Linked DNA regions of Pseudorhodoplanes sinuspersici. The protein of the gene in region 2 interacts with the protein of the main gene of each other region in a pairwise test. Links are inferred from orthologs where the notes say so. Each region holds a gene or a part of one and is shown on either strand. Other genes may lie near its edges.

Evidence for each region.
Region 1: the proteins of CAK95_RS07475 (region 2) and CAK95_RS25805 interact in binary tests that used the Escherichia coli proteins (3 or more experiments, as listed by UniProt). The link is inferred for Pseudorhodoplanes sinuspersici from one-to-one orthologs.

Annotation. Positions count from the first base shown.
Region 1 is NZ_CP021112.1:5,283,830-5,299,464, reverse strand. Bases 7,499-10,435 are described here. They hold CAK95_RS25805 (ABC-F family ATP-binding cassette domain-containing protein), read right to left. Parts: upstream 9,938-10,435; coding sequence 8,060-9,937; downstream 7,499-8,059. Other genes in these bases: CAK95_RS25800 (Bug family tripartite tricarboxylate transporter substrate binding protein), read right to left, coding at 10,401-10,435; CAK95_RS25810 (Bug family tripartite tricarboxylate transporter substrate binding protein), read left to right, coding at 7,499-7,850. Also shown: LPS export ABC transporter permease LptG, read right to left, coding at 1-598; CAK95_RS25835 (LPS export ABC transporter permease LptF), read right to left, coding at 623-1,969; CAK95_RS25830 (leucyl aminopeptidase), read left to right, coding at 2,353-3,849; CAK95_RS25825 (S10 family peptidase), read left to right, coding at 3,886-5,346; CAK95_RS25820 (DNA polymerase III subunit chi), read left to right, coding at 5,343-5,795; CAK95_RS25815 (hypothetical protein), read left to right, coding at 6,061-6,624; more of CAK95_RS25810, read left to right, coding at 6,879-7,498; more of CAK95_RS25800, read right to left, coding at 10,436-11,360; CAK95_RS30065 (cyclase family protein), read left to right, coding at 12,200-12,337; CAK95_RS25790 (hypothetical protein), read left to right, coding at 12,433-12,738; CAK95_RS25785 (DinB family protein), read right to left, coding at 12,708-13,268; CAK95_RS25780 (hypothetical protein), read right to left, coding at 13,405-13,647; ndk (nucleoside-diphosphate kinase), read left to right, coding at 14,130-14,552; CAK95_RS25770 (TerC family protein), read left to right, coding at 14,756-15,553; CAK95_RS25765 (molybdopterin-containing oxidoreductase family protein), read left to right, coding at 15,605-15,635. UniProt on the Escherichia coli protein: Genetic data indicate it may be involved in ribosome assembly or function.
Region 2 is NZ_CP021112.1:1,505,812-1,518,849, forward strand. Bases 9,005-12,476 are described here. They hold CAK95_RS07475 (2-oxoglutarate dehydrogenase E1 component), read right to left. Parts: upstream 12,163-12,476; coding sequence 9,205-12,162; downstream 9,005-9,204. In the rest of the region: CAK95_RS07435 (hypothetical protein), read right to left, coding at 30-1,229; CAK95_RS07440 (primosomal protein N'), read right to left, coding at 1,259-3,427; CAK95_RS07445 (tyrosine recombinase XerC), read left to right, coding at 3,497-4,450; CAK95_RS07450 (hypothetical protein), read left to right, coding at 4,517-4,972; CAK95_RS07455 (hypothetical protein), read left to right, coding at 5,042-5,284; CAK95_RS07460 (SDR family NAD(P)-dependent oxidoreductase), read right to left, coding at 5,338-6,102; lpdA (dihydrolipoyl dehydrogenase), read right to left, coding at 6,152-7,552; odhB (2-oxoglutarate dehydrogenase complex dihydrolipoyllysine-residue succinyltransferase), read right to left, coding at 7,702-8,967; sucD (succinate--CoA ligase subunit alpha), read right to left, coding at 12,486-13,038. UniProt on the Escherichia coli protein: E1 component of the 2-oxoglutarate dehydrogenase (OGDH) complex which catalyzes the decarboxylation of 2-oxoglutarate, the first step in the conversion of 2-oxoglutarate to succinyl-CoA and CO(2).

The DNA.
Region 1 (15,635 bases), 3.8 Mb from region 2 along the record:
TAAGCTCGGCCGAGTCGGCCTCGATCCGATCCTGGTATCGGCCCTGCGGATCGAAAGTAAATACGGTCACGCCGACGAGGCGCATGCCTTGCCGGCGGCTGTCGCGGGCATTGATAATCGATTGGCCATCAACGCTGCGTTGGCGGACCCAGAAGCCGGCATCCTGTTGTCCAAAACTGCGCTGGCCGAATATCTCGGCCTCGTAGCGCTTCGCCCGTTCCTGGAGGCTCGCTGCAACGGGGTTGTAAACCAGCGTCGCGAAAGCCCCGAGAAGGAGCGCGACGATGACCGCGGGAGCGGTGAATTCCCAGGCCGACACACCCGCCGCCCGCGCCACCACGAGCTCATTCCGGCGCGAGAGACCGAGATAGCAGGACATCGCACCGACCAGGATGCAGAAAGGCAGAATGCGTTCGGCCATCATCGGTACGCGAAAGAACGACAACTTTATCACCAGAAAGGCCGTCGCATTCTCGTTGCTGGCGGTGCGGCGCATCAGCTCGACCGAATCGAGCAGGATGACAAGGAGCACAACGCCGCCGAAGACGGCAAGCGCAGTGACCAGGAATTTCATCCCGAAATAACGGCCAAGGGTCATTGATACACGCACGCTCGATCCCCGTCAGGTCGCGGCCGCCGGAGCGGCACGCCTGAGCCGTGCGCCAATGGCATCGACTGCATTGGTGACGAAAGCGGGCGCCTCGATGACGAGACCCCGATGGATGGCGAACAATCCGAATATCGTAGCAGCCGCGAGAAGGGCGTAGTGAAACGCCAGGACGAAAGGATAGCGAACGCACAACACGATCACGACGAAACCGATCAGGCGGATCACCGAAATCGCGACGGCCGCGCCGGCGACCGACATGGCGCGGCCCTGACGTGTGGTCCGCGGCGCCCCGAGATAGGCGAAGGTGATGATGGTGAAAACGATAGGATAGATCGGTGCAAAGATCCGATCGTGCAGCTCGGCCCGGACCTGGCCTTCCTGAAGCTTGCTCTTTTTCGGATCGTTGGTGATCAATTCCCAGATATAGCGATCACGGGCTGAGTTTCGCTGGATCGACTGATCATTCGATGCCTGTGCCAGATCAAGCGCATAACGCTCGAACTTCACAATCGTCGGGTCCTTTTGTTTTTCCGGGACTGTGTTCTGAACCTTTTGATCTTTCAGACCGGGCTGATTCTTCTGACCCTTTTTGTTTTTTTGCTGCGGCGTGACCTCAAGGCGCTGAACACTGCCGGTTTCAAGTACAAGAAATGTGCCGCGTTCGTCCTTCACGATGGTGCCTTGCTCGGCAAGGAAAGTTGCGCGCTCGGTCTTACTGCGGCGGTCATCGACGAAAACGCCGAGGAGCTGCCCATTGGGAAGCCGTTCCCGCACATGGAAGGTCAGGCCGCGCTCGAAGCCATTGAAGCGGCCCGGCTGCACGATGTTGGTGACAAGATCGGCGCGAACATCGTTCGCCCAATCGTTCAGCGTCTGCAGGCCCAGCGGCCCAAGCCAGGCGCCAATGATGCTCATGATCAGCGAGACGAAAACCGACATATAGAGGAAGGGCCGGAACAGTACCCAGGGCGACATGCCGGCTGCATTCATGACGATCAATTCGGAATCGTTCGACAACCGCCCGATCGCATGCATGACGGCGATCATCAGAGCGATCGGCGCGATCACCAGCACCAGCATCGGGATGACCAGGCCCGTGATGCCGAGGAAAACCAGCACGGTCTGGCCGCGGCTGGTCATCAGGTCGATATCGCGCAGCGCCTGGGTGATCCAGATGACGGCGGTGAGGCTGAACAGCACGATGGCGAAAGCGCTGAATGTCGTCGCGAAAATGTAACGGGCGATGGCGCTTGGCGCGAGCGATCCCAGTCCGATCGACCGCAAGCTGAAGCGGCCAGGCAGGACCGAGCCCAGCCTGATCGCACCGATGTGAATTGGACCCAGCCTGATCGGACCCATAACGCCGCGACGTTCCCCAGTTCGCCCGCGGCCCCGGATGGACCTTCGGTTGCTTATCTGAAGCGGCCTCCCCAAAGCCGTCTCCAAGCCGCGTTCATAATCGATTCACAAAGTGGCTCGGCCAAGGCAAAGCTGTTGAAAATGCATCGAAAAAAGTTAATCCGCAGGCAAGATTTCCGGCGCTGTGTCCTCGGGAACACGTTCCGCCGGCGCCGAGGTTCCGTTATGGTTAAGAGGTCGCTCATTCGGGGCGACCGACTGGCCAGTGTGAGCCTCAGGTTACCTGAAAACGTCGAATCGCTTTGCTCGGGCCGCACCCCGTCTTAAAGGTTGGGCGACGGTTCCCGGCGACAAATGTGACGAACAGATAGGAAAGCTCACCCATGGCAGGCGCTCCCAAACTCGGATTTTCATCGTTCTCGGTGCCAGGCAAGGGGGTACTGGTCGTTTTCGCGGGGACTGACCTGGCTTTCGGCCCGGCCACCAAAAAGCTACTGGCGCCGACGGGTGATCTTGTGTCCCGGGCCGCCGAAGCGGACGGTTTCAAGGGCAAGAACGGCGCCGCGCTCGATCTGATCGCGCCGCAGGGGTTGAAGGTCTCGCGCCTCATTGTGATCGGGACGGGTAAGGCGTCCGAATTGAAGTCGGACGACTTTGTGAAGCTGGGCGGCAGCGCCTTCGGACGCGCGCCGAAAAGTGCCGATGAAGTGACGATGATCGGCGAAACGCCGGATGGTCCGATGAATGCTGATCAGGTTGCGGATCTGGCGCTTGGCGCGATGATGCGGGCCTATTCCTTCGATCGCTACAAGACCAAGCGCAAGGACGACGACAACGAGCCCAAGCAGCGCAAGCTGACGATCGGTGCCGCCGATGCGGACAAGGCCCGCAAGGCCTGGAATGACCGCGAGGCCGTTGTCGAGGGCGTTGTGATCGCGCGCGACCTCGTCAACGAACCAGCGAATATCCTCTATCCGGAAGAATTCGCGCGCCGCGCCGCCACGCTGAAAAAGGTCGGCGTCGATGTCGAAATCCTCGACGAGAAGGCGCTGACCAAGCTCAAGATGAATGCATTGCTGGGCGTCGGTCAGGGATCGGTGCGGGAAAGCCGCGTCGTCGTGATGCGATGGAATGGTGGAAAAAAGGGCGATAAGCCCTTGGCATTCATAGGGAAAGGCGTGTCCTTCGATACCGGCGGCATTTCGATCAAGCCGGCCGCCGGCATGGAGGACATGAAGGGCGACATGGCGGGGGCCGCCTGCGTCGTCGGATTGATGCATGCGCTGGCCGCCCGCAAGGCGAAGGTCAATGTCGTGGGCGCCATCGGCGTCGTCGAAAATATGCCCGATGGCAATGCCCAGCGGCCAGGGGATATCGTCACCTCGATGTCCGGCCAAACTATTGAAATCATTAATACAGATGCCGAAGGGCGGTTGGTTTTGGCGGACGTGCTCTGGTACGTCGGCAAGACCTACAAACCGGAATTCATGGTCGATCTGGCAACGCTGACCGGCGCCATCATCGTCTCGCTCGGCCACGAATATGCGGGCCTGTTCTCCAACAACGACAAGCTTGCGGAAAGGCTCGTAGAAGCCGGTCAGTACACCGGTGAGCGTGTCTGGAGGATGCCGCTCGGACCAGAATACGACAAACAGATCGATTCGAAGTTCGCCGACATGAAGAATACCGGCGGACGCATGGGCGGATCGATCACCGCCGCGCAATTCCTGCAGCGCTTCGTCGACAAGACGCCATGGGCCCATCTCGATATCGCCGGCACCGGCATGGGCTCGCCGCAATCGGACATCAACAAGAGCTGGGGCTCGGGCTTCGGCGTGCGTCTGCTCGACCGGCTGGTGGCCGACCATTACGAGAAATAATCCCCTTACGAGAAATAGGCTCTTGCGGATCGCGCGATGACGAGACGGCTCATGATCGGCAGTGGGATTCTTCTGCTGCTGACATGCTTCGCCGTCGTGCCGCATGACGCAATCGCGCAAACCAGTCGCAAGCCCGCCGCCGAAACGACGGCTTCGGTTGCCTTGCCGGATCGCGCTTTGGCGTTTCGCGTTGTCGCTGAACGCCTTCCGCTGAAGAATGATCGCGGCCAGGTGGATGCCGAGGCCGGTGTCCTTGCATTCCTGCGCAAGGATGCCGGTTCGCCGCGACCGATCACCTTCATTATCGGCGGCGGACCGGGGACATCGTCGGCCTATCTCAATCTCGGCGCGATCGGGCCTTGGCGGATTGCTTTCGACGGCAGCCCGTCAAAGGCGCGACCGTTATTGGCGAACGCCGAGACCTGGCTCGACTTCACCGATCTCGTGTTCATCGATCCGCCGGGCACGGGGCAGGGTTTGCTGCTGCAACGGGATGCCAGGACGAAAGAGCGCGTCTGGTCGGTCGATGGCGACATCAATCTGTTATCCGACGCGATCGCGACATGGTTGCGCAATCACGGCCGTTTGGCCGCGCCGAAACTGCTGCTGGGTCAAAGCTACGGTGGCGTCCGCACTCCCCGCATCGCGGAGGCCTTGCAAATCCGTCATGGCATCGCGCTCAACGGCTTGATCCTCGCTTCGCCCGCACTCGATTACGGCTGGCGCTATCATGCCCGCACGTCACCGCTGTCGTTTGCCACGTTGCTGCCGTCCTTCGCCGCTGCACGGCTGGAAAGCGAGGGGACGTTCGAGGCGCACAAGCTGATCGCGGTTGAGGATTATGCAAGCAGCGTGTTCATTGACGAATATCTACGCGGTCTGCGCGACAAGGAGGCCGCGTCGCGATTGACGGAGCGCGTCACCGCCATCACCGGTCTGCCGGCGGCTGTCGTGTCGGCGGCGCGCGGCCATATCGACGAAAAGCTGTTCAGCCGCGAATTTGCAAGAATGAACGGCAAGCTGACATCGTCCTATGATCCGAGTGTGACCAGCGAAGATCCCGACCCGGCGACGCCGCGTCCCGACTACGCCGATCCGTTTCTTGCTGCGTTGAAAGCGCCGCTGACGATCGCGATGTCCGATCTGCTCAAGACGAATGTGCCCGGACAGCAGCGCGCCTATATCGTATCGAACGAAGCCGTATTCGACGAATGGCAATGGAACAGCGATCACGGCCTGCCGGAATCGGTCACGGCATTGCGCAAGATGCTGGCGCTCGATCCGGCCTTGCGCGTGCTGGTCGTGCACGGGTATTCGGATTTGCAGACGCCGTATTTCGAGAGCACGCTGATCCTCAACCAGTTGCCGGATTTCGGCGGCCGGATCGCACAGCGCAATTACAGGGGCGGGCACATGTTCTACAGCCGCGATGAATCGCGCGCAGCTTTCCGCCGCGATGCTGAAGCTTTTGTTTCGATGATAAGGCAACAGCGGTGACCGAAGTCCGCTTCTATCATTTGATCGACCAGAAGCTCGAACGCGTGCTGCCGCAGCTTCTTGAATTGTCGCTGCAGCGTGGCTGGCGGGTGGTCGTGCAGGCGTCGTCGGACGAACGCGTCGAGGCGCTCGATGCGCATCTGTGGACCTATCGCGATGACAGTTTTCTGCCGCATGGCACGTCACGCAGTCCGGATGCCGTCGATCAGCCGGTCCTGATCACGGCCAATGACGGCAACCCTAATCATGCCAATGTCCGTTTTCTGATCGACGGTGCGCCGTTGCCGGACGATGCGGCGAATTACGACCGGCTGGTTCTGATCTTCGACGGCAACGACGATGAGGCCGTCGCGCTCGCGCGCGAACGCTGGTCACAGGCAAAGGGGCAGGGGCATGACGCGAGCTATTGGCAGCCCGACGAGAATGGCCGGTGGGTTCAGAAGGCCTGACCGCGACGACCCAGGCAACAGAATCGGCGTATATCGTTAGCAATTTCAAAGACTTGCTCTTTCCTGCTCCTGTCATTTCGAGGTGCGGCATTTTGGCATATGAATCGGCCGGGAGGTAAAAATCGCCATTAACGAGCCGCGGTGATTCATTCATCACGACGTTGATCCTCGCCATCTTGCCGACTAAGAATTCGGCTCTGTTGGTCGCTGGGACGATCGTCAAAATCAGGGATGTTGCGTGCGGGATTGCGTCTTCACGAGAACCATGCCGCGTGCGGCTGTGTTGTCCGCCGTGCTGGCTTTGCTCGCGAACTGCGCTGCGCCTGATACGACGCAGGGGACCGGCAAATTGTCCGATCTGTTCGCGACACCGGAATGGGCGAAGTTCAATAATTCGAAGCCAACCGCGCAGCAGCGCGCGATTACGCCGGACGATCTCGTCAGCGCGGACGGCCGCTGCGCCGGCACACCCGATGTCGTGACAGCACAGGCGACGCCTGAGGGGGCAAATGCTCCAGAAACGGCAAGCGATGCGCAGTCCGGACAAGGGGCGATACCGCCCGTTCTCAGCGGCATCGCACTGGCGATGACGGAATGTCAGGTTGTGCAACGGACCGGCTTTCCCGATCGTGTGGATATCGGTGCCGAAGGCGGTACACGTGTGACGACGGTGACGGTGACGCACGGAACGTCGCCCGGGCTTTATCGTTTTCGCGGCGGTCGCCTCGTCTCGATCGAACGGGTCGACGTGCCTGCGCCGGCGAGGCCCGCCAAATCCACAAAGGCGAAGAAGTCTTCGCAGGCGCCGATCCGCGGCACGCAGCAATAACGCTTCTCTTTCGCATACGGCTCTGAACCCGCCACTGATGTGAGTGGCCCGGGATTTGCTTTTGTTGCTCGCATAATGTGCTCGCACGATGATGATGGAGCGATCGATGCGCCACGACCAGATCACGATGACTTTGGATCGAATCGATCCAAAGTCATAAACGTGATCGATTTTAATACGTTAGAGCATGATGCCGAAAACCGCTGCGCACGTTGCGGCATCATGCTCTAACGCATCGGGCAAAGGGACCTGCGATGAAGATGATCTTGCGTGCGGCGGTTGTGATGTCGGTGATGCTGGCGGCCGGTGCCAGCTACGCTCAAAGTCAAACCGCCGGTTATCCGAACCGAGCCGTCAAGATCGTGTTGCCATTTCCGCCCGGTGGCGTTGCGGATGTCGTCGGACGGCTGGTCGCGCAGAAGTTGTCGGAAAATCTCGGCCAGAGTTTCTTCATCGAGAACCGCGGTGGTGCCAGCGGCAATATCGGCGCAGCGCTCGTGCAGGATGCGGCCCCGGACGGCTATACGGTGATGATCACCAGCTCGAGTTTTCTGATCAATCCGGGTCTGCAGAAGGTCCCCTATAATCCGATCGGCGGTTTCGCCCCGATCAGTGTTCTCAGTGCCTCACCAAGCATTTTGGCGATTCACGCCGGTCAGTCATCAAAGAGCATGAAAGAGCTGATCGACACGGTGAAGAAAGAGCCGGGCAGGCATAGCTACGCATCGGCCGGCGTTGGATCGACACCGCATCTGCAGGGCGAGATGTTCAAGGCGGCTTACGGGCTCGACCTGCTGCACGTGCCCTTTGCCGGCGGCGCTCCGGCGCTGCAATCGGCTGTTGGCGGGCACACACCGATTGTGATTGCCGCTCTGGCACCGGCGATTCCGCTGGTCAAATCGGGCGAATTGCGTGCGCTTGCGATCATCGGACCCAAGCGTGTCTCGGCATTGCCGGATGTGCCGACCATGACAGAGGCGGGGTTACCGGGTCAGGAAACCGAGACCATTCTGCTCGCACTGGCGCCGAAGCGGACGCCGAAGGAGATCGTCGATCTGTTGTCTCGTGAAATGAGCAAGATCGTTGCGATGCCCGATGTCGTGCAGAAGCTGGATGCGCTCGGTTTCTCGCCGATGGGAACGACGCCCGAGGAGACGTTGGCGCGCATCAAGAGCGAACTCGACATGTGGGCCAAGGTGATCAAGGACGCGAAGATCGAGAAATAATTGGAGTCGGCATTTCTCTCCGTTCATTCCCGCGAAGGCGGGAAGATCGCCGAACCGGTCATTCCGGGGCGCGCCTGAAAGGCGCGAGCCCGGAATCCAGAGCCACAAAGACCACGAATGCCGGCCCCTGGATTCCGGGTTCGCGCACCATCGGGCCGCGCTTTTGCGCAGATCCGTTGGTTCGCGCCCCCGGAATGACGATTGATAATTTAAGCCGAGGCTTCTTCCAGCTCCGTGCTGGCGCCAAGCCATTCCTCTTCGGCGCGTTCGAGCTTTCCCGCAGCTTCAGCGCGCGCCTTGGCCACTTGCGCAGCCTTGGCCGGATCAGTGGCGAACAACGTCGTCAGCGACGCATCGAGCTTTTCGATTTCGGTGGTGAGGCGTTTGACCTTGTCCTCGGCCGAAGCGACCCGCTTGCGAAGGCTTGCCAGCTGCGCACGTTTCTGCGGCGTCGATTTGTTCGACCCGGCAGCGGGCTTAGACGCGGTCTTGTTGGAGCCGTTCTTGCGCGCGTCGCTGCCGTTTCCCGACAGGATCAGTCCGCGATAATCGTCGAGGTCGCCGTCATAGGCGCCAACCTTGCCGTCGCGCACGATCCACAGACGATCGACGCAGGCTTCCAAGAGGAAGCGGTCATGCGACACGAGGATCACTGCGCCCGGATAATCGTTGATCGCCTCGATCAAGGCGGCGCGGCTGTCGATGTCGAGATGGTTGGTCGGCTCGTCAAGGATCACGAGATGCGGGTTGTGGAAGGTCGCAAGGCCCAGCATCACGCGCGCCTTCTCGCCACCGGATAACGTTGACACCGGACTGTCGGCGCGGGGCCCGGAGAACCCGATGGCGCCGGCCTTGGCGCGGACTTTCGCTTCAGGATCGTCGGGCATCAGCCGGCGCACGTGTTCGTAGACGCTTTGGTCCTCATGCAATTCGTCGAGCTGGTGCTGCGCGAAATAGGCGATCCGCAGTTTGTCGGCGCGGGTGATGTCGCCGCCCATCGGCGGCAGACGTTCCGCCAGCAGCTTTACCAAAGTCGACTTGCCATTGCCGTTGGCGCCAAGGAGGGCGATGCGGTCGTCATTGTCGATCCGCAGCGACAGATTGCGCAGGATCGGCTTGCCGGGCTCGTAGCCGACCGACACGCCATCGAGCGCGATGATCGGCGGCGACAGCAGCTTGTCGGGAGCCGGCAGGATGATCGGCCGCACGTCATCCGAAACCGACGCGCTGGTCGGCTCAAGCTTGGCCAGCATCTTCAGGCGCGACTGTGCCTGACGCGCTTTCGACGCCTTGGCACGGAATCTGTCGACGAAGGCCTGCAGATGCTTGCGCTGCGCTTCCTGCTTCTTGGCGAATTTGGCGTCCTGCATCTGCTTTTCGCGGCGCTGGCGCTCGAATGAGGAATAGCTGCCGCGATAGAAGGTGAGCTTGCCGTTCTCCAGATGCAGGATGGAATCCACCGCATTGTCGAGCAGATCGCGATCATGGCTGATCACGATCACCGTATGCGGGTAGCGGGCGAGATGATCCTCGAGCCACAACGTGCCTTCGAGGTCGAGATAGTTGGTCGGCTCGTCCAGCAGCAGGAGATCCGGTTGGGTGAACAAGACGGCGGCGAGGGCGACGCGCATGCGCCAGCCGCCGGAGAATTCGGAGATCGCGCGGGCCTGATCCTGCGTCGAAAAGCCAAGGCCGGAAAGGATCGCCGCGGCACGGGCCGGCGCGGTATGGGCGTCGATATCCACGAGCCGCATCTGGATGTCGGCGATGCGCTGCGGGTCGGTGGCGTGTTCGGCCTCTTCCAGCAGGTCCTTCCGCTCGGTATCGGCATTCAACACGACGTCGAGCAGGCTGTCTGGACCGGACGGCGCCTCCTGCAACAGGCGGCCGACCTTGGCGCGCTGGCGCACGGTGATATTTCCGCCTTCGGCGGCGAGCTGACCGGTCAGGACGTTGAACAGCGTGGTCTTGCCGGTGCCGTTGCGGCCGACAAGGCCGGCGCGCGAGCCGGCGGGAATGCGCACGGTGGCATCGTCAAGAAGCAGGCGCCCGGCCACCCGGACGGAGAGGTTTTCGATGTTCAGCATGCGCGGGGTTGTGACGAAAAGGCCGCGAGACTGCAATCCCCCATAGGATCAAGGCCGTCGTCAGTCCTGCAGGTCTCGCGCGCCGTGCGGTGGGTACGACGTTTGTGTGTCGGACGTGCGGCTTCCGCCATCGCTGGCAAAAAATAGTGGCGTCGGGGTTGCAACGCCGCGCCGGTGCCCGTGACTCTTTTGCCGAATCGCATGACATTGTTTGCGGGGCTTCCGAACAGGGTGCTCGTGTGGCGTATCACCTCAAACCGCAAAGAGGACGCTATGGCGAAGAAAGCAAAGAAAACATCGAAGAAAAAAGCCAAAAAGAAAAAGTAGGAATACACAGGCCCGGACAGACGATTTTCTGTCCGGGCCTAATGTTTTTAATGCAACGATGTTGTCCGGCGTCGTCTGGTTGAGCTGAAGCTCCCAGATACGCCGCGCGGTAACCCATCTCGATGATCGGTCTGAACTAGCGCTGAGCGGTCGTCGCTTTGACGATATCTTCCCAGGATTTGATTTCCTCGCGCACGAAAGCGTGGAATTCGTTTTTCTTCATGGGCGAAATATCGAGCCCGAGCTTGTCGAGGCGGTCCTTGAGTTCAGGATCGCCAAGCACCGTGAGGATTTCGGTTTCCAGTTTCTGCTCGATCTTCGGCGGCGTGCCGCTCCGCACGAAAATGCCCATCCAGGAGCGCAGATTGAAATTGGTAAAGCCGGCTTCGGCGATGGTCGGCAAGTCCGGTTGCGACGAGGGCCGCTTGCCGGAGAAGGCGGCGAGGGCGATCGCCTGTTTAGCATCGAGGAACGGTGTCGCCGCGCCCAGTCCCGATGCGATCACCTGCACTTCGCCAGCCACCAGCGCCGCATAAGCGGGCGCCGCGCCCTTATAGGGTACAGCGAGGATGTCGAGGCCGGCATTGCGCTTCAGCCACTCCATGGTGAAGAAATGCGGGCTTCCCGGTCCGAGATGTCCGTAATTGAGCTTGCCGGGATGGGCCTTGGTGTAGGCGACGAAGTCCGCCACGGTCCGGGCCGGCACCGATGGATGCACCATCAGTGCGAATGGCAATTCGATCACGCGGGCGACCGGCGACAGATCCTTTTCGAGATCGAAACGACGGTTCGGCACCAGTGTTTCGTTGATGGCGATGGCATTGGACAGGATCGCAATGGTGTGCCCGTCCGGCGCCGAGCGGGCGAGCGCTTCGGTGACGATCATTTCCGAGCCACCAGGACGATTGTCGATCACGACGGGACGGCCGAGCCGCTCCTGCAGCTTCTGGCCGATCAGCCGCGCGACAATGTCGGCGCTGCCGCCGGGTGCGTAGGGCACGAGGAAGGTGACAGAGCCTGCGGGATAGGACTGAGCGGACGCAGCAGGAAGACCGGAGAGAATGAGCGAGGCAGCAGCAAGGAGCGCACGAAACATGTTCGGAAATCCTGTTCAGCCGGCAATAAACGATACTGTGCGGTATCGATGCTTGCAACCGTTCTAAACCGGCGGGGCCACTGCGCAGGTCCACGGCATTGTGCTTGTCAGCGATGGCGCGCGGTACGATCTTTCAGGAAACACAGGAGGCGCCGATGTGTGTTCCAGGATGCGAAGAAGCCGTTCGCCACGCATTGAGCCGGCGCGGGTTTTTTAAAGGTGCGGCTGCGACGGCCTTCGCGGCCACAGCTGTCGCGGCACCACAGCCTGCATTTGCGCAGGCGCGCAGCTTCACTAGCGTTGTCGATCTGACGCACACGATGTCGCCGGATTTTCCGACCTTCTTCGGCGTGCCGGGCATCGAAATGCAGAAGCAGTTCGATCTGAAGAAGGACGGTTTCAATCTCTACTGGTGGCGCATCGTCGAACATGCGGGGACGCATTTCGATGCGCCGATCCATTTTTCAGAAAATGGAGCGACAGCCGATCAACTCGCTGCGTCATCCTTGGTGGTGCCGCTTGCGGTGATCGATGTGTCGCCGCAAGCGGCGAAAAACATCGACTATCAGATGAGCCGCGCCGATCTCGAAACCTATGAAGGAAAGCATGGCCGCATTCCCGACAATGCTTGCGTGGCGATGCATTCGGGCTGAGGACGTTACGCCACCGACGATGCGAAATTCACCGGCAAGGATGCGGCAGGGGTTTTTCACTTCCCCGGTGTATCGCCGGATGCCGCGCAATGGCTGCTCGCGCAGCGCAACGTTGCGGGGCTCGCCGTCGACACGCTGTCGCTCGATCACGGACCATCGAAGGATTTCAAGACGCATTATCTGTGGTTGCCATCCGGCCGCTGGGGCATCGAATGCGCAGCCAATCTCGACAAGGTGCCGCCGGCGGGAGCGACGCTCGTCGTCGGTGCCGCGAAAATCAAGGGCGCAACCGGCGGTCCGGTGCGGCTGATGGCGCTGACATGATGTCCAATATTGAGATGCCGGGGAGGGACTGTCTTCAGCCAGCGAACTTTTACCGCGGGGCCGGGTTGGCCTGACGAACAACCCATGAGGAGCGCATGAAACCTTTCATTGCCATCGCCGTTGCCGGCGCTTTTGCGGTTGCCGGCCTGTCCGCAATATCAGCGCCGGCACACGCCACGCAAAAAGCTCAAGAAACGGATTTCTCGTCTGCCAGCAAGCGATCGAAACACGTCCGCTATTATAACGGCTATCGATATGGCAGGGGCTACGGGCCGGTTTATCGCCGTTCCTACGCCGCCGATCCGTCGTTCAGCCCCTCGGGCCGGCGGTATCGGCCAAGCGTCTACAGCCCTTGCACGATCGACCTCGGCTACGGACGGTTCACATCATGTGATCGCTGAGGTTTGTATTTCATGAGCGCCGGGCGCTCCTGGGTCTCCCGGTGAAAGATGAGGAGATCGAGCGACGGTGTTGCGATGTTGCCGATGATCGCGGTCAGCAGGCAATGAACCTGACCGCGATGATGCGTCTGATGGTTAAAGAAATGATCGAGAGCCGCCGACAGCGGCTGTTCGATTTCGACGGGATTTACCATGGTGCGGTAGCGCAGCATGCCATCGAGGTCGTCGGCCGTCAGGCTTGAAATGAAGTCTTCGATCCTCTCGTCTTCTTCAGCGCGAGCCGCGCGCAGCGACGAAAGATCGTCGTACAAAATTTTGTCAAGCCGTGTTGGCGCATCCCCAATTTTTGTGAACCGCTTCATCCAGATGCGATCAGCGACGAGCATATGGTTCAATGTGCCGTGGATCGAGCTGAAGAAGGCGCCACGGTCAGCGCGATAATCGGTATCGGGCAACGATGCTGCGACGTTATAAAGCCGTTCGTTCGACCAGCGATTGTAAGCGGCAAAAATTGCATAGCGTTGTTTCATTGCGCCCCCAGCATAAGAAACATTCACCGTCGCTTTGTATTGCGGCCTTACAATGGACAGCGCTGCAAATGAAGGAGCCCCGGCCTCGTGCGAGGCCAGGGCTCTTTGCTACCGGCAAAATGATGCCTGCTTCGAATTAGTAGCAGACGTTGATGCGGCGGAAGTAGCCGTAATACGGCCCACCGACCCACACCTTGCGCCAGCAGCCGCCGTAGTAAACCGGACGGAAGTGGCGGTAGCCATGACCCCAATGCTTGTGGCCATGGAAGTGATGATGCTTGCCACCCTTCCAGCCGGCTTCAGCGGGCGCCGTCGAGGCGAGGGAGGCAACGCCAATGGCAGCAAGCGCGGCGAACGCAATAGCGAACTTACGGATCATTTCACTCTCCTGTCTGCGGATGCTTGATCGCATCCAGTGCGGATAGGTCGCGACGTGCTCCGAGTTCGTTCGATTAAATTTCGGCAATGCATCGTGGCAGCGTCATGCGGTTAACGAAGCATCGATGCTGGTTGCGCAGATGCAGGCGTGCAGGAAACGAATGCAGGCGTGCAGGAAACGAAAAGCGCAGCCTCCGTGCGAAGGCCCGGCTTCGATGTGATGCGTCCGAAATTCAATCACCGGCAAACGCGGGTGTCGCCATAGCCGTCTTAGCCGGACGAAGCGGTGGTCGAGGAAAGCGCGGGCGGTGGCGAGGGTACGCCAGCAGCGAACCCCATAACCTGCATCGGTCGCAGCCATCCCGGAAAAGGTTCGACGCCGCCTGAAAGGCCGAGGTTGCCTTGCCGGACGGCAATGCCGCCGCTATAAGCCGCGCGCATCCCTTCCGGGCTCCCATTTTCTGACATTCAAGGACGTTTCTCATGGCGATCGAGCGTACTTTTTCGATTCTCAAGCCGGACGCGACCGAGCGTAATCTGACCGGCGCGATCAATGCGGTGATCGAGAAGGCAGGTCTGCGGATCGTCGCTCAAAAGCGCATCCGCATGACGCAGGAGCAGGCCGAGACCTTCTATGCCGTCCACAAGGAACGGCCGTTTTTCGGTGAGCTGGTGTCATTCATGATCTCGGCGCCGGTCGTGGTCCAGGTTCTGGAAGGCGACAACGCCATCGCCAAATATCGCGAAGTCATGGGCGCCACCGACCCCGCAAAGGCGGCCGACGGCACCATCCGCAAGCTGTATGCGAAGTCGGTTGGCGAAAACTCGGTTCATGGCTCTGACGCAGCCGAGACGGCGGCGCAGGAAATTGCCCAGTTCTTCTCCGGCAACGAGATCGTCGGCTGAGACCGAACCTTCGATCCGGCGAGGGGAGGACCTTCGCCGGATTTGTGCGCTGCATCATCAATAAAGCGCCGCGCAGTGGTACGAACGCGCCGTTTTTCCAAATGCTGCGGCAAGTTCCCACAGCCTGGCATACTTAATACTGTTGCCCCTGTAGATTTACGGTCGTAAAAACACACCCGACCGATAATCAAAAGGGGTTTCTGGTGGAAACGCTTCTCGCGGATCTGTTCTCGCCCGCCTTCTGGGTGGCGGCGGGAAAAATCATCGGCATCAACGTCATTCTGTCCGGCGACAACGCGGTGGTGATCGCGTTGGCCTGCCGGATGCTGCCCGCGCGCGAACGCTTCTGGGGTATGGTCCTGGGCGCCGGCGTTGCCGTGGCGTTGCGCATCGTCTTCACGCTCGTCGTCGCGCAGGCGATGGAATATCCATATCTGAAGCTGGTCGGCGGCATCCTGCTCCTGTGGGTCGCAGTCAAGCTGGTGGTGCCGGAAGAGGATCACGGCGAAGGCAAAGTCGCCGCGGCCGACAATCTCTGGCGTGCGGTGCGCATCGTCGCCATCGCCGATATCGTGATGAGCCTCGACAACGTGATCGCCATCGCCGCTGCGGCGGAATCGGCGGCCGCCGCAGTCGATCTCGCGCATGCCTCGACCATCAAAGCGATCCTGATCGTGTTCGGCCTTGCGACGTCGGTGCCGCTGATCATCGCCGGCTCGGCCTTGCTGATGTCGCTGCTCGATCGCTTCCCCATTCTGGTCTGGGCCGGCGCAGCTCTCCTTGGCTGGGTGGCCGGCGATATCATGGCCAAGGACAATGCGCTGAACGCATTCCTCAGCGCCGACGCTTTGCATTCGCTGCACTTCTGGGCGGCGGCTGCCGGCGCGGTGTTTGTCGTCGGGCTCGGCTGGATTCTGCGGACCAAGCACCACAAGCGCATGCTGGACGCGCCGCTGGTCATGGACCCGCCCGGGCCGGAAGAGTTCCCGCACAAGCACTGAGCACTGCATGGTTTTGCGTCTCGTTGCGCACTAAACTAGAAGAGAGGCAGGATGAACATTCACCCTGCCTCTCTTGCTGTCC
Region 2 (13,038 bases):
GACACTGCGCGGGCGCACCACACGGACACTTAATCGCCTTGTACAAATTTCTTATAAGATCCTTCAATGAACCGGTTGGGTCTCCACCCTTTGAGTATTCTGTCCAGCAGGAAGGAGTTCGCGGCACCGGTAGCAAGTCCGGCCGCAGGTCCAGCAATTGTCGCTGCGCCAAGGCCAACACCAGTGGCGACAACAAATCTAGTCATCTTTCCAGGCAGCGTTTCAATCCACGACTTCTTTGAGACATCCTTATTGTACGATTGGACGAGACCTACATCAGGGCTAGCGACATTGAGCCACTTCTTGAAACACTGCGCCACCTCCAAGAAGTTCAGATATTCGCTAAAGGTCCGCTCGCCGGAATTAATAGCCTCTCTGATAGTTGGAATTCCGGGAACAATGATTTCATGGAATAAACTAATATCGTTTTGGCTGATATTTCGACGCAAGAATTCAAAGTGATTCTTCTCCATTATCCTGGAGCTCAGAGACGATGTTACAGGCTCAGCCATATAGTAAGCGGCGTAGACAGTATCCGCTCTCGCCATTTGTATGTAATTTAAGATGAGCGCCTCGTTGAGCGAGCCATCCGATAAAGGGACGATCGTATGAAAAGCTTGATTAAGGTCGTGGAAATTCAAATCGCTGTCGACGAAAAGCTCGCCGTTTGAACCTCTGATAATTCTAAAGTGAAATGGCAAGAGTGGATCAAATCCCGGCACCAGCTCGATAAGGATTGCACGCACCGCTTTAGACAGAAACGCCTGGTCCTGCACATCCTGTCTTGCGAAATCAGGAATTATCTTCGATTTTTCCGGCACTCCTCTAAATCGATGAAGCTCAGTTTTATCGGTAAAAATTTTTGAAAGCTTTCGCGTCTCTGCCGAGTTCCCATGCTCACGAACTAGCGCCTCCTCTATTTCTTCTTGATGACTCTTTAATCGTTTTCCTTTTGCTGTTTGGCTCACATTAAATACGCCGAAATCATGCGATTGCGGCAAGCCGCTAGTGAGCACACCAAAATTTTCGCGACTATACGCAATTCTAAGCCATTCATTATCGAGAAGCACCTTGAGTAGATCAGCTGACAGCAGCCTAGAAAGTGAAACAACGGACGAGCGGTCCAACAGAAGTTGCGTCTGACCATAAAAAAACATCGTCTCAGCTAACAGGCCTAAATCGGCATGATGCTTCACACCAACGCGGTATATAAGAGACTTTTCGAACATGACCTTCAGTCCATAAAATCTTGGCGACTTCAATAAAAACTCTGCGGATCGATATCGACTTCCAGCTTCAAACTGCCCCGCGTCTTCGGCGCATGGGCCAACCAGCCGCGCATGAAGTGTGAGAGATCGTAATTGCGCGGCGATTTGATCAAGAGACGAAAGCGATAGCGCCCACGCACCACCGCGAGCGGCGCTTCGGCGGGGCCGAGCACGCGCACGCTTTCATCGAGCGGCGACGCCGCTGCGAGCTTGCGCGCGAAGCTTTCGGTCTCGTGCCGGTCGCCGCCTGAAACGACAATCGCCGCCAGGCGACCGAACGGCGGATAGCCGGTCGCTTCGCGCGAGGCGATTTCGGTGTCGTAGAACGCCGCGCGATCGCCGGAAATGATCGCACGCATCACCGGATGCTCCGGCTGATGCGTCTGCAGGAAGCCCTGGCCGTAACCGGTTTCGCGGCCGGCCCGTCCGGCCACCTGATGCAGAAGCTGAAACGTGCGCTCGGCCGCGCGCGGATCGCCATTCGCCAATCCGAGATCGGCATCGACAATGCCGACGAGATTGAGCTTCGGGAAATGATGGCCCTTGGCCACAAGCTGCGTGCCGATGATGATGTCGAAGCGGCCTTCGGCAACGCCTTCCAGTTCCTCGCGCAGGCGCTCGACCGATTCAAACAGGTCGCTCGACAGCACGATGGTGCGCGCCTCCGGAAACAGGTTCGCCACTTCCTCCTGCAGGCGCTCGACGCCAGGGCCGACCGGCGCGAACGAATCCTTGGCATCGCATTTCGGGCAGACCGCCGGCGGCGGCATCGAGAAGCCGCAATGGTGACAGACGAGGCGGCGCTTGAACCGGTGATCGACCAGCCAGGCATCACAATTTTGACACGCCAGCCGGTAGCCGCAGGAGCGGCAGAGCGTCAGCGGAGCATAGCCCCGACGATTGAGGAAAAGAAGCGCTTGCTCCTTCTTCTCCAGCGCGAGCTTCACGGCTTCTACGAGCATGGGCGCAATGAAGCGATTTCGTGGCGGGCCTTCGGTGCGCAGATCGATCGCCTCGATATGCGGCAGATGTTGTCCCCCAAAACGTTCCGGCAATGCGAGCCGCTTGTAGCGGCCGCGCCGAGCATTGACTTCGGTTTCGACCGACGGCGTTGCCGATGCCAGCACCACGGGAATTTTCGCAAGATGTCCCCGGACAATCGCCATGTCGCGCGCGTGATAATGCACGCCGTCTTCCTGCTTGTAGGCAGGGTCGTGCTCTTCATCGACGATGATCAGACCAAGGTCGGCATAGGGCAGGAACAACGCCGAGCGCGCGCCGACAATCACCGAAACTTCGTTCTGGGCAATCGCAGACCATGTGCGCGCGCGCTTGCGCGAACCGAGTTGTGAATGCCATTCGGCGGGGCGCACGCCGAACCGCGCTTCGAAGCGATTGAGGAATTGCGTGGTCAGCGCAATTTCCGGCATCAGGATGAGCGTCTGACGCCCTTTGCGGATGTTGTCGGCGATGGCCTCGAAGTAGACTTCGGTCTTGCCGGAGCCGGTGACGCCGTCGACCAGGAACGCGGAAAATCCGCCGTTCAACGCCTCTTTCAGCGTCTGCGCCGCAACATTCTGCGCATCGGATAATTCCGGAAGATTATGATCAGGATCCGGGACTTTCGCCACGGCTTCCGGGGGGATTACGAGGGTTTCCAGCGTTCCTTCGTCGATCAGGCCGTCGATGACGCCCGCCGATACGCCGGCTTCCTGCGCGGCCTCGCTTTTCAGCCGCGTCATACCATCGGCCAAGGCATTGAGAACGCGGGCCCGCGCCGCCGTCATCCGCTGCGGCTTGGGACCCGCGAGCCGCACGCCGACCCGCTCGCGCTCCGGGCCAAGATGCTGGCCCATGCGCAGTGCCATATTCAGCACTGTCCCCCGCGACCCCAGTGTGTAATCGGCCACCCAATCGATGAACTGGCGCAACTCCTCACGCAGCGGCGGCACGTCGAGCTTGGCGTCTACATCCTTGAGTTTGTTGTGCAATCCGGGACGCGGATGGCCTTCGCCCCAGACCACGCCGGCATATTCATTCGGGCCCAGCGGCACCGCGACGACATCGCCTGGCGCAAGCGTCATCCCCGCGGGAACGCGGTAGGAATAGGCCCGGTCGAGCGCCACCGGCACCACCACATCGACTATCTTCATCGTCATAAGGCGGAGACACTCACCCGATTCCGGGCCCTTAAGGAAGGGTGAAGGAAGGCGGTGAGATAAGGCGGGATGCCAGAACATCAAACAGAGCTGCCCTTCTCGCCTGAGATTTCTGCAGAACTTCTGCGATGGCTGGCCTTTCTCGGCGACCAGAAAAGAATGTCGCCCAAGACCCTCGAGGCCTACCGGCGCGACGTCACCCAGTTCCTCCTCTTCATGACCGAGCATCTCGGTGAGCAGCCCTCGCTGAGAAATCTCGCCGCGCTGGCGCCGCGCGATGTGCGCGCCTTCATGGCATCTCGCCGATCGCAAGGCATCGGCGCGCGAACGCTGATGCGGCAACTCGCCGGTGCGCGATCCTTTGCGCGATTTCTCGAACGCGACGGCAAGGGCAAGGTCGGCGCGCTCAATGCCGTGCGCGCGCCCAAGCTTTCCAAGACCTTGCCAAAACCGCTCACCGTGCCGTCGGCCCGACGCGTCTCCGACATCGGCCTGCGCGCGGGCGAAGAGCGTGAGCCATGGATCTTCGCGCGTGATGCGGCGGTGCTGGCGCTGCTCTATGGCTCCGGCCTCCGTATTTCCGAAGCGCTCGGATTGTCCGGCAAAGATGTCCCCGCACCCGGACAAGGCGATACGATTATTGTCACCGGCAAGGGCAACAAGACGCGCATGGTGCCGGTGCTGCCACAGGTGCTGACGCTGGTGGCCGACTATATCGCACTCTGCCCTTACGATTTATCCGACGACGAACCTCTCTTTGTCGGCGCCAAGGGCGGACAGTTATCACCCCGCATCATTCAACTGACGATGGAGCGGCTGCGCGGCGCGCTGGGCCTGCCGGATACGGCGACACCGCACGCGTTACGCCATTCCTTCGCGACGCATCTCTTGTCGCGCGGCGGCGACCTGCGTTCGATCCAGGAATTGCTGGGCCACGCCTCGCTATCGACGACGCAAATCTACACCGCGGTCGATACCGAACGGCTGCTCGACGCATATAAGGCCGCGCATCCGCGCGCCTGAAGGCCCTTCATTACCGGCGACAACACGTTTATACGCATGCGGATATTCGCATCGCGGAGTTATTTCATGCGTCTGATTGCCCTCGTCATATTACTGGCCAGCACACAAACCGCACTCGCCACCGGCGGCTTTTCCTGCAGCATCGATGACAAGGTCGTGAACTTTGAAGCGGCAGCTGTTGTCAGCCACAGCGTTGGTGAACAGATTCCCCAGGTCAGGGCGGAGCTTGAAATCCGTGCACCCGGCACGCCGGACGACCTCCGCAAGCTCGATCTCAGCGAGCATGTGACCCAGAAGTGGTATTACGACCGCGATCTCAAACTACGCTTCTATCGGGAGCGTGAAGGCGATAAGGCGCATGGCTATGTCGAACTCGTCATTCAAGCTCGGCGCAAAAAAGGCCAGGACGAGACCAGCTATAGTGGCAACTACGTTCTGATGGTCCACGATCTCGGCCCGGCTGGCGGCTCGGAAGGCAAGACAACTACGCGGCGCGGCCGCGTGGCCTGCTCGGGCGAATAAGACTCAAATTTTCGCCGGCAACCGGACATCGCCGAAAGCGTTATTATTCCCGTAAGGGAGTTATGCGTCATGAAAAACCATATCATTGCTTTGGTCGAGGCTGTGCGGCTCGCCCGTCTTGAACTGGATTGTTATCGTGACCCCGATTGCGGCGCTTCGGCCGAATGGACGATCGGCCGGCTGGGCGAACTTCTCGAAAGCAAGGACGTCAACGAGGCGATGGCTGCACTCGTTCCGGGTGAGGAGAGCCCTTCGATCGTGCCCGAAGAACCGGTGAATCTGAAAGTGCCGTATCCCTGGCGGTCGCATTAGGCAGCGCTTTCCGCGGGATAAGCGGGAGAAAAAAATCGCGCGCTGACGTATGATTAAACCCGCACCATACCGCCATCGACGTAGATCGTCTGTCCCGTCATGAAAGCCGCATCGTCGCTCGCAAGAAACGAGACGACGCCGGCAAGATCGCTCGGCACCTGCACGCGCTTGATCGCCTGCAGGTTTGCGAGAGCCAGAAATTCCTCATCCATGCTCTCGCGGCCAGCACGCGGTTGCCGGCCTTCCGTGCCAGGAGTGCGCGTGAGGCTCGGCGCCACCGCATTCACTGTCACGCCGTCATTGCCGAATTCGGTGGCGAGCGCGCGCGTCAGACCAACGACACCGCCCTTGCTGGCGATGTAGTGCGTGTATCCTGACGCCACCACATTGAACGTGCTCGACGAGATGTTGATCACCCGGCCCCATCCGCGCCGCTTCATCCCCGGCATGAAAGCCTTGGCCGTCAGGAAGACCGCATCGAGATTGAGCGCCATCACACGCCGCCAATCTGCGAAGGTGATCTGATCGAAGGGTTGGATCGGATAGATGCCAGCATTGTTGACGAGGATGTCGCAACACCCGAACCGCCGGTCGACTTCCATAGCGAGATAACCGACCGCCTCTTCCGAGGTGATATCACAAATCACCGGCATCGCTTCGCGGCCGGCAGCTTCCACCATCTTCGCCGTCTCATCGCACGGCTTGATGTCGACCAGCACGACATGCGCACCGTCCTGCGCAAACCTTTGCGCAAAGGCTTGCCCGAAGCCGACGGCGGCCCCGGTAACGAGTGCAATTTTGTTTTGCAGTGAGGGCATCTCGCGCTCCAGCGCTTGCTTTCCCCGCCAGAGCGGGGAAGGAGAACCCTCACATATGAATCGCGCGCTTGTCGACCGCGAGCGCGGCTTCTTTCACTGCTTCGGGCAGCGTCGGATGCGCATGGCAGGTGCGGGCGATATCTTCCGATGATGCGCCGAATTCCATCGCCACCGCCGCTTCCGCGATCATGTTGCCGGCGTCGGCACCGACGATATGAACGCCGAGCACACGATCGGTCTTGGCATCGGCGAGGATCTTCACGAAGCCTTCGGTCTGCTGATTGGCTTTGGCGCGGCCGTTCGCGGTGAACGGGAATTTTCCGACATTGTAAGCGTGATTTTCCGCCTTTAGATCGTCTTCGGATTTGCCGACCGACGCGATCTCCGGATAGGTGTAAACCACCGCCGGGATGACATCGTAGTTCACATGTCCGGCCTGTCCGGCGATGATCTCGGAAACGGCGACGCCTTCGTCTTCCGCCTTGTGCGCCAGCATCGGACCCGCGATCACGTCACCGATGGCATAGATGCCCGGCACATTGGTCGCGAAATGCGCATCGGTCTTGACCCGGCCGCGTTCGTCGAGCGCCACGCCGACCTCTTGCAGACCGAGGCCCTCGATGTACGGCACGCGACCGATGGCAACGAGCACCACGTCGGCATCGAGCGTTTCAGTCTCTCCTCCTTTTGCCGGCTCCACGTTCACTTTCAGCTTCTTGCCGGACGTATCAACGCTGGTGACTTTCGAGCCGAGCTTGAAGGTCATGCCCTGTTTTTCGAACAGGCGCTGCGACTGACGTGCGACCTCTGAGTCCATGCCAGGCAGAATGCGATCGAGGAATTCCACGACCGTCACCTGTGCACCGAGCCTCCGCCACACAGAGCCAAGCTCAAGCCCGATCACGCCGGCGCCGATCACCAGAAGCTTCTCCGGCACCTTCTCGAGCGTCAATGCACCGGTGGACGACACGACGCGCTTCTCATCAATCGTGATACCCTTGAGCTGCGTCACATCGGAGCCGGTGGCAATCACGATGTTCTTGGTCTCCAGCGTCTGCGTTTTGCCGTCGGCCGCCTTCACCTCGACCTTGCCCGGCGCCGTGATGCGGCCGGCGCCGTAGACAACGTCGATCTTGTTCTTCTTCATCAGGAAGTCGACGCCCTTGACGTTGCCGTCAACCGCCTCGTCCTTGAAGACTAGCATCTGCTTCAGATCGAGCTTGGGCTTGCTGACACCGATGCCCATCTTCGCGAAAGCGTGACCGGCCTCCTCGAACAATTCGGATGCATGCAGCAGCGCCTTCGACGGAATGCAGCCGATATTCAGGCAGGTGCCGCCAAGGCTTGCGCGCTTTTCGACGACAGCCACTTTCATGCCGAGCTGCGCCGCACGAATGGCGCAGACATAACCGCCGGGGCCAGTACCAATGACGATGAGATCGTAGGACATACAAAAACTCCGAAATTCTCGGTCGTCATGCCCGCGCTCGTCGCGGGCATCCACGTCTTGGGTCGATATTCAGACGTGGATGGCCGGGACATAAGGCGTTAAAGACGCCGTCTTCGACGGCTTATGCCCGGCCATGACGGAGGAAAACGTTAAAGATCCAGAACCAGCCGCGCCGGATCTTCCAGCACATCCTTCACCCGCACAAGGAAGGTCACCGCTTCGCGGCCATCGACGATGCGGTGATCGTAGGAGAGCGCCAGATACATCATCGGACGAATCTCGACCTTGCCGCCAATGGCGACCGGGCGCTCCTGAATCTTGTGCATGCCGAGAATGCCCGATTGCGGCGCATTGAGAATTGGCGTCGACATCAGCGAACCGTACACACCACCATTCGAGATGGTGAAGGTGCCGCCCTGCATCTCCTCGATCTTGAGCTGGCCATCGCGCGCACGCCGGCCGACAGCGGCAATGTCCTTCTCGATCTGCGCCAGCGACTTGTGATCGCAGTCGCGGATCACCGGCACGACAAGGCCCTTCTCGGTGCCGACCGCCACGCCGATGTGATAGTAATTCTTGTAGATGATGTCGGTGCCGTCGATCTCGGCATTGACGGCCGGGATGTCTTTGAGTGCCTGCACGCAAGCGCGCACGAAGAAGCCCATGAAGCCCATCTTCACGCCATGCTTCTTCTCGAACGCATCCTTGTACTGATTGCGCAGCTCCATCACCGCCTTCATGTCGACCTCATTGAAGGTCGTCAGCATGGCCGCCGTGTTCTGCGCATCCTTCAGGCGGCGGGCGATGGTCTGGCGCAGACGCGTCATTTTCACGCGCTCTTCACGCGCGGCATCGTCAGCCGGCGACGGCGCACGCACCTGCATCGGTGCCGATGCAGCAACCGGCGTCGGCGCCGAAGCGGCGCGCTCGATCGCGGCCAGCATGTCGCCCTTGGTGACGCGGCCATCCTTGCCGCTGCCGGGAACGGTCGAGGCATCGATACCGGACTCGGCCGACAGCTTGCGCACCGACGGCGGCACCGGCATCTCGCCTGACGGTTTCGGCGTCTGATTTTCCAGCTTGTCCTGCGCGCGGGGTTTTACTTCCTCATCGGCCGCCTTGATCGGCGCCGTGGTGCTTTGCTTTTTGTCAGGCGCGCCTGTGGTCGCCGCAGCGCCTGCACCAGCCTTGATCTGACCGAGCAGCGCGCCGACCGCAACGGTCTCGCCGTCTTTCACCGCGATCGCTTCGAGTACGCCGGCGGCGGGCGCCGGCACCTCGATCGTCACCTTGTCGGTTTCAAGTTCGACCAACGGCTCGTCGACAGCGACGGCATCGCCGGGCTTCTTGAACCACTTGCCGATAGTCGCCTCGGTGACGGATTCGCCGAGGGTGGGAACGCGGATGTCGGTCATAATTAGCCCTTCAGTTTTTCTTTCACCCTCCCCTGGAGGGGGAGGGTCGCCGTGAGCAAAGCGAGCGGCCGGGTGGGGTGATCTGCAGTAAAAATTTCACCTCACCCCGGCTCGCATCTCACGAGTGTTCGATGCGTGCCGCGCCCTCCCCCTCAATCGAAATCGGGTAAACCCGATTTCGAGAATTTTTGAGGTCCGAACTCGGGCAAGCCCGAGTTCGGCGGGAGGGTGGACAATTTAGCCCAGCGCCTCGTCCAGGAATTGCTTAAGCTGCGCGAGATGCTTCGACATCTGGCCGACCGCCGTGGATGCGGCAGCAGGACGTCCGGCATAACGCGCCCGGCGATGCTTGGCCTGGATCTGGTTCAGCACCCATTCGATGAAAGTGTCGACGAAGAACCACGCGCCCATGTTGCGCGGCTCTTCCTGACACCACACGATCTCGGCTTGCTTGAAGCGCGACAGCTCCTGGATCAGCGTCTTGGTCGGGAACGGAAAAAGCTGCTCGACGCGCAGCAGATAGATGTCGTCGACGCCGCGCTTCTCACGCTCCTCATACAGATCGTAATAGACCTTGCCAGTGCAAAGCACGACGCGACGCATCTTGTCATCGGCAACGAGCTTGATCTTTTCGTCCTTGAACGTCTGCGCATCGTCCCACAGCAGACGATGGAACGTCGTGTCGGCGCCGAGTTCGTCGAGCCGCGAGGTTGCACGCTTGTGGCGCAGCAGCGACTTCGGCGTCATCAGGATCAGCGGCTTTCTGATCTCACGCTTCAACTGACGGCGCAGGATGTGGAAGTAATTCGCCGGCGTGGTACAATTGGCGACCTGCATGTTGTCTTCGGCGCACATCTGCAGATAGCGCTCCAGACGGGCCGACGAATGCTCCGGTCCCTGACCTTCATAGCCATGCGGCAACAGGCAAACGAGGCCGGACATGCGCAACCATTTGCGTTCGCCTGACGAGATGAACTGGTCGAACACCACCTGCGCACCATTGGCGAAGTCGCCGAACTGCGCCTCCCACAGGGTCAGAGCATTCGGCTCCGCGGTCGAATAGCCGTATTCGTAACCGAGCACAGCCTCTTCCGAGAGCATCGAGTTCAGGACCTCATAGCGGCCCTGCTGCTCGGTCAGATGATTGAACGGCGTGTAACGTTCCTCGGTGCGCTGATCAAACAGCACCGAATGCCGCTGTGAGAAGGTGCCGCGCTCCGAATCCTGTCCGGAGAGGCGCACATTGTGGCCTTCCTCAAGCAGCGTGCAGAACGCCAGCGCTTCGGCGGTCGCCCAGTCGAGGCCCTCGCCGGTCTCGATCGCCTTGCGGCGATTATCGAGGAAGCGGCCGATGGTGCGGTGAACCTGGAAATCCGCTGGAACTGCCGTAATCTTTTTGCCGATCTCTTTCAGCTTATCGATGTCGACGCCGGTATTACCGCGGCGCGGATCTTCGACGTCGATGCCAGGCTTGAGGCCGGACCAGCGGCCATCGAGCCAATCGGCCTTGTTCGGCTTGTAGCCCTGGCTGGCTTCGAATTCGGCTTCGAGGCGCGCGCGCCAGTCAGCCTTCATCTTGTCCACTTCGCCTTCGGTGACGACCTGCTCTGCGATCAGCTTCTTCGCATAGATATCCAGCGTCGACGGATGTGCCCGGATCTTCTGATACATCAGCGGTTGGGTGAACGCCGGCTCGTCGCCTTCGTTATGGCCGAAACGACGATAGCAGAACATGTCGATGACCACCGGCTTGGCGAAACGTTGCCGGTATTCGATCGCGACCTTGGCGGCGAATACCACCGCTTCCGGATCGTCACCGTTGACGTGGAAGATCAGCGCCTCGATCATCTTCGCCACATCCGACGGATAGGGCGAGGAGCGCGAGTAGCGTGGATAGGTGGTAAAGCCGATCTGGTTGTTGACGATGAAATGCAGCGAGCCACCGGTGCGATAGCCCTTCAGCTCCGACAGCCCGAAGCATTCGGCAACTACACCCTGGCCTGCGAAAGCTGCATCACCGTGAATGAGCAACGGCAGCGCCATCGTGCGGTCTTCCGGCGTTGCGCCAAGCTGATCCTGCTTCGCGCGCACCTTGCCGAGCACGACGGGATCGACGATCTCGAGATGCGACGGATTCGGCGTCAGCGATATATGCACCTTGTTGCCGTCGAACTCGCGATCGCTCGATGCACCGAGATGGTATTTCACGTCGCCGGAGCCTTCGACTTCATCCGGTGTCGCCGAACCGCCCTTGAATTCATGGAACAGCACGCGGTGCGGCTTGCCCATCACCTGCGTCAGCGTGTTCAGGCGGCCGCGATGCGCCATGCCGAACACGATGTCCTTCACGCCGAGCTGGCCGCCGCGCTTGATGATCTGTTCGAGCGCGGGGATCAGCGATTCACCGCCATCGAGGCCGAAGCGCTTGGTGCCGGTATATTTGACGTCAAGAAACTTCTCGAAGCCTTCGGCTTCGACCAGCTTGTTCAGGATCGCGCGCTTGCCTTCGCGGGTGAAGGCGATTTCCTTGTCCTTGCCTTCGATGCGCTCCTGGATCCACGCCTTCTGCGCCGGATCGGAGATGTGCATGAATTCGACGCCGAGGGTCTGGCAATAGGTGCGGCGCAGGAGCGCAACGATCTCGCGCATGGTGCCGAATTCGAGCCCCAGCACTTTGTCGAGATAGATCTTCCGATCCATGTCGGCTTCGGTGAAGCCATAGGTTTTCGGATCGAGCTCGGCTTCGTCGCGCTCTGGTTCAAGCTCAAGCGGATCGAGCTTGGCGTGGAAATGGCCGCGAATGCGATAGGCACGGATCAGCATCAGCGCATGCAGCGAATCGCGCGTGGCTTGCAGCACATCCGTTGTCGAGAGTTCGACGCCACGCGCCTGCGCCTTGCCTTTGATCTTGTCGCCAAGCGCCTTTTCGGTTTCGGCCCAGTTGCCGTCGAGCGCAGCGATGAGTTCGCCATTGCCGATTTGCGGCCAGCCAGGCTTCTTCCAGGACGCGCCTTCCGCGCTCTTGGTGACGCTCGCGGGATCGTCCTTCAGGCTTTGGAAGAACGATTGCCATTCGGCATCCACCGACGCCGGATCGGCTTCGTATTTGGCGTAGAGATCTTCGATGTAGGCAGCGTTGCCGCCATAGAGGAATGAGGTGAGAGCGAAAGCTGCGTTCGCGTCCTGGCGAGACATGCGGGTCGTCCTTGACGGCGTCCTGGGAGGGCGTCCTGAAATCGTGGGCTTAGACCGCCGGAAGCGGCCCATTCGGGGTTCGATTCAGCTGAAAACCGGGCCCCCGGCGGCGTTCCTTGTATAGCTAATGATCGAATTGGGCCACGATTAGATGACAAAAGAATGAATCGTAATTCAATCGTGCATACCAGCAGACCGGTATGGAGATGCCTGCCTCTGCCGTAACAAACAGGGGTTAAAAAAAAACAGGCGCCCGAACGAGGCGCCTGTTGAATTCTCGAAATTGGCCCGCCGAACTTGGGCTTAATCGAAGCCGGAAGGACTTAGCCCTTCAGGACCTCCACCAGGGTCCTGCCGACCCGCGCCGGGGACGGCGACACCGTGATCCCGGCCGCTTCCATGGCCGCGATCTTGGACTCGGCGTCACCCTTGCCGCCCGAGATGATCGCGCCGGCATGACCCATGCGGCGTCCGGGAGGCGCGGTGCGGCCGGCGATGAAGCCAACCATCGGCTTCTTGCGGCCCTTGCGTGCCTCGTCCTTCAGGAATTGAGCGGCGTCTTCCTCGGCCGAACCGCCGATTTCACCGATCATGATGATCGCTTCGGTCTTCGGATCGGCGAGGAACATCTCCAGCACGTCGATGAATTCGGTGCCCTTCACAGGATCGCCGCCAATGCCGACCGCCGTCGTCTGGCCGAGGCCTTCGCGCGAGGTCTGGAACACCGCTTCATAGGTCAGCGTGCCGGAGCGCGAGACGATGCCGACCTTGCCGGGCTTGAAGATGTTGCCGGGCATGATGCCGATCTTGCATTCGCCGGCCGTCATCACGCCGGGGCAATTCGGCCCGATCAACCGCGATTTCGATCCCGACAGC